DNA from 2 places in the Lelliottia sp. GFLA7 genome. Region 1 is predicted to be linked to the other one. Evidence: predicted binding sites of a transcription regulator. Region 1 holds the regulator's gene; the other holds the start of a gene.

Region 1 (2,404 bases):
CAACCAGCTTAAACGCGACAAAAGTCGTGGGCTTAAACGCGTCGAGTTAAAACTCAATGCGGACGCCGTCGATGCCCTAAGCGAACTGGCTGAGGCCCGTGAAATCAGCCGCAGCGAGCTGATCGAAGAGATGCTTATGCTGCAACTGCAGGCATTGCGCCATTCTCAGTAAAAGTCTGAAAAACCACCCTTACCCCACTTTCATGTAGCACAGAGTGCAGTCCCGCGTGATAGCTGTTTCCGCTGACTTCTCTGTTCTGCTATGATTGCCCTTATCCGTGGACAATTTGTGCCACCATACCATTAAGTTTCAAGAGGTTATTTTACTCATGGCAATCATCGGCATTTTCTTCGGCAGCGATACCGGTAATACCGAAAACATCGCAAAAAACATTCAAAAACAGCTTGGTAAAGACGTTGCCGACGTCCATGACATTGCGAAGAGCAGCAAAGAAGATCTCGAAGGCTACGATATTCTGCTGCTGGGCATTCCTACCTGGTACTACGGCGAAGCGCAGTGTGACTGGGATGATTTTTTCCCAACGCTGGAAGAAGTCGACTTCAACGGTAAGCTGGTCGCGCTGTTCGGCTGCGGTGACCAGGAAGATTACGCAGAGTACTTCTGTGATGCGCTGGGCACCATCCGCGACATCATCGAACCGCGCGGCGCGGCGATTGTCGGTCATTGGCCAACGGCGGGTTACCACTTTGAAGCGTCTAAAGGCCTGGCGGATGACGATCACTTTGTGGGCCTGGCGATTGACGAAGACCGTCAACCAGAACTCACCGCAGAACGCGTAAACCAATGGGTTAAGCAGATCCGCGAAGAACTTCACCTCGACGATATCCTGAATGCCTGATTGATCGTGCGGCGCTGCAAAACTGTTGCGCCGCATTGATAGGTATTTCCAATTAAAATAATTGCTACAAATTTTTAACTTTTGCTTTCAGACCTGTACAATATCCCAGGTTAAAGTGGATGCCTTCGCTCAACTTTGTTGGCGATACCACGTTTTTATAAGCATACTTTGCTTGAGACTTGCAGTTTTCATTTAAGCATGGCAGTTCTATAATGAAACGCATTATCCCAAGTGCATTTTCTGTCACTTCTTCTTTAGAAGTGAATCGTTTAGCAACAGGACAGATTCCGCATGACTGACAACAATACCGCATTAAAGAAGGCTGGCCTGAAAGTGACGCTTCCTCGTTTAAAAATCCTGGAAGTACTGCAAGGGCCGGACAATCACCATGTCAGTGCGGAAGACTTGTATAAACGTCTGATCGACATGGGCGAAGAGATTGGCCTGGCGACCGTTTATCGCGTTCTGAACCAATTTGATGACGCCGGGATTGTCACCCGTCATAATTTTGAAGGCGGTAAATCCGTTTTTGAACTGACACAACAGCATCACCACGATCACCTCATTTGCCTGGATTGCGGCAAGGTGATTGAGTTTAGCGATGAATCTATCGAATCTCGTCAGCGTGAGATTGCCACTCGTCATGGTATCCGTCTGACCAACCACAGCCTGTACCTCTACGGTCACTGTGCAGAAGGCGATTGCCGCGAAAACGATCACGCGCACGACACCAAATAATCGTATTTCATACTCTGAGCCAACCTAACGGTTGGCTTTTTTTTGCCTGCTATAAATGAAAAAGCCCGGTTGCGCTTCATCCTGCGAATTTCAGGATGAAGCACAACCGGGCGTGGCAAAAGAAGATTACTTGCTGTTGTTGCTGCGGATCTCCTGCCAGATCTTGTCACAACGCTTTGCCACTTCCTGATCGTTACCGGTTTGACGCGCCTGAATACAGGCCTGGTAATCCAGCACCCGCACATTTTCCTGCGTCGCAAACTGCTCGTGCGCTTTCTCTTTTTTCAGCACAGTCAGCACGCTCTGACAGGCCTGGATTTTGTCTGGCGATCCTTCGGCGGTGTTAATACAGGCGCTGTACGCCTCTTTCAGTCGTGAGTCTTCTTTTGGTGCCTGAGGCTGTGCGCAGGCGACCAGCCCCGATGCGAGCACCGCGACGATAATCAATTTTTTCAGCATTTCAGTCTCCATTCCGGCGGGATGGGGGGAATCACCCCGCCGGCGCGTTCATCAGAAAATGGTGAATGGCGCGATGACCATGAATTTCACGTCACGCTCATCCTGGAAGATGTTGCCGTAACCGCCCGAGTAGCTTGGAATATCGGAGTGGTTGTCGTACTGGGTGAAGTGCAGTTTGAACATCGTGCCCTTCGCGCGACCCTCCTGGAGGGTGTAGATCGCATCGAGGCTATATGAGGACTCTTTCAGGCGATAGTTCGGGTCATAGTAAGCGTCCGGCGTAGCCATATCTGCAGGTTTTGCGTCCCATGCATACGCGTAAGATGCGCCAACCGCCCAGCCCGGCA
Region 2 (2,404 bases), 170 kb from region 1:
CGGCCCAACAGATCAAAAGGACCGCTGACGTAGGAATCGAAGGAATCCAGGGTCCGTTTACCCCGATCTTTACTCCCCCACCCGCTCGCGCCCTCGCCCGTACTGGCGTCTGGATTGCCCATCACATACAGCAATGTGTCGTTAAAGGTTTGCTCACCATGAGTGCCGTTGAAGCGGAACGCCCAACCGTTGTCCCAGCGGTGAGTCAGATTGGCGAAGACTTTTCTGGACTCAATGTTATAGCCCGTCCAGTCCGCGGATGTATTGACGTTGCGATCGTAATGGGTGCGTGAACCGTTGCTGTACAAACTTGGCAGGCCGCCCCAGGTAGGATTAGCGGTGTTCGTTTGCTGGTAATCCCAGCCCAGAGAAAGTGTCGTGCGTTCGGTTAGATCGGCATCCATTACACCGTAGAGGAATTTTTTACGCTTACCGTAGCGGTCAAGCCAACTGTCCTGATCCTGATAACCGGCGATCACACGCCCACGCACACTGCCATCCGAATTTAAAGGCGCAGAGAGATCGGCGACATAGCGTTGCTTATTCCAACTGCCGTAACTGGCGCTCACGTTTCCAGTAAACTGTTTACTTTCGGCGCGTTTACGCACCATATTCACTGACGCGCCCGGATCGCCTGCGCCTGTCATTAATCCTGCAGCACCGCGGACAACTTCTATACGATCGTAAATCGCCGTGTCTTCTGTTGCGTCACCGAAATTCCACGCATCGCCCATGGATGTCGGGATTTCGTCATACGAGAAGTTGGTGATTTCAAAACCGCGAGAGACGTAGTTAGAGCGTTCGCTGTCTATTTGCTGCGACGATACGCCCGTTGCGTTGGTCAGAACCTCATCGATATTTTGCAGATTTTGATCTTTCATACGCTGCTGCGTGACCACGCTAACGGATTGCGGTACATCGCGAGGAGCCAGCAACATTTTGGTCCCTGCGCGCGTGGTTTTTACAGCGTAATCCTGCTGTTCGTCGGCGGCGCTGTTTGTACCGCCATAGACTACGATATCCTGTTCACTGCTATTTTCAGCCGCACGCGCTGGGTTGACCACCGCATGTATCGCCAGCGTAATAAGTGAAACAGTTAACGTTGTCGTGTTTGCCAACGCGGGAGATTTCCCGCCGAGATCCCTGCCCTTAAAAAACATCATTTTCTCATCTGGAATTATTTTTGTGTGTGCGTAAATTACACAAATGAGAATGGCAATGATAATTATTTAACTTACTGATTGGCGACTGGTTCGAGATTTAAATGTAAATAAATGTGTAAACATTGAATATCAAAGAATTAGGACTTTATCGACAGAAACAATGTTAAACGGCTGTGATGCAGTTTTGAGGGTATACGCAATTGTGCAAAGGCAGGCAGAGAGGGGGGATTGAGGCCACCCCAGAAAATGGGGTGGCTGTAAAAATAGTTACTTTTTCTTGTAGATATCGGCCGTGCCATGGATTTTGTTTTCGGTATTCCCGGAGGTTAATACCAGCACATCAGCGCCTTTTTCATCGGCTTTTTTGATGAGTTCTTCTTTAGCATCAGCAATCGCAGTCTCGCCAGAGGTCGACACAGAACCAATCTTTTCATACTGGGACTCAACTTTTTTGAAGTCTTCACGCGTGAGCAGCTCAGCAGCAAACGCATTCGTGGTGAAGAAAATCGCAGTTCCCAGCAAAAGGGCAGTCGTCTTTTTCATAACCTAATTCCTTGTGATTAATAAGAAACAACATCATCCTCACGATGAACAGCAAGGTTTAATCAGCATGGTAGAGAAATGACAGAAATGCCATTAAGGTTAGCCAAATCGTTTATAGCAAAACGTTAGAAGCTATATCCTGCGGGAATCGTTTTTTGAATACGAGTGGGTTTTGAGCGTGTTTTGGAATGGCAGAAAACAGATGGTACGCCCTGTAGGATTCGAACCTACGACCTACGGCTTAGAAGGCCGTTGCTCTATCCAACTGAGCTAAGGGCGCACGGATAGCGTGCACTTGCGGGGTGAAGCGCGTGGAATTATACGGCCAATGACAAGTGAGTCAATGCCTTTTAGCGCAATCGCCTGCCTTCTCAACAGCATCTCTCACATCCACTGTAAATACGTCTAATTTTTCAACATTCCGTCGATTTTCCTCGCATTTCATGTCACTACGAAAAGGCTTAAGCCTCTTTAAGTAACGCCTGGTATTTTCTTAAACGGATGACCCGCACACTAGCCTGCGGTAATCCGGCGCCTGGGAGCCCGGAAGATAACAGGACAGTGCAGTGACCGCGTTTGCCTCCTCCCCATTTGCAGCCCCCTCGACGAACAAATTCGCCAAACTGCGCAGCGTGTCGCGAGAAATCATTGGCATCAAATTAGAACCCATTGTCGCCCTTTCATCATCACGCATCGTC

The links. Region 1 encodes Fur, which represses iron uptake genes when iron is present. Its sites were predicted from a motif close to ATAATAATGAGAACNACTATCAA; they were not measured.
Region 2: a site for Fur is predicted at 1,207-1,229, ahead of fhuE (ferric-rhodotorulic acid/ferric-coprogen receptor FhuE). Genes of this name have one in related genera too.

The regions. Positions count from the first base shown of each region.
Region 1 covers NZ_JBWLAQ010000001.1:787,282-789,685, forward strand. The annotation lists gene ybfE (LexA regulated protein) at 1-172, shown strand, start outside; gene fldA (flavodoxin FldA) at 330-860, shown strand; gene fur (ferric iron uptake transcriptional regulator) at 1,152-1,598, shown strand; gene chiQ (ChiQ/YbfN family lipoprotein) at 1,725-2,054, opposite strand; gene chiP (chitoporin ChiP) at 2,109-2,404, opposite strand, start outside.
Region 2 covers NZ_JBWLAQ010000001.1:959,601-962,004, forward strand. The annotation lists gene fhuE (ferric-rhodotorulic acid/ferric-coprogen receptor FhuE) at 1-1,160, opposite strand, end outside; gene yahO (DUF1471 family periplasmic protein YahO) at 1,431-1,706, opposite strand; tRNA gene AC07RN_RS04655 (tRNA-Arg) at 1,910-1,986, opposite strand; gene AC07RN_RS04660 (EAL domain-containing protein) at 2,273-2,404, shown strand, end outside.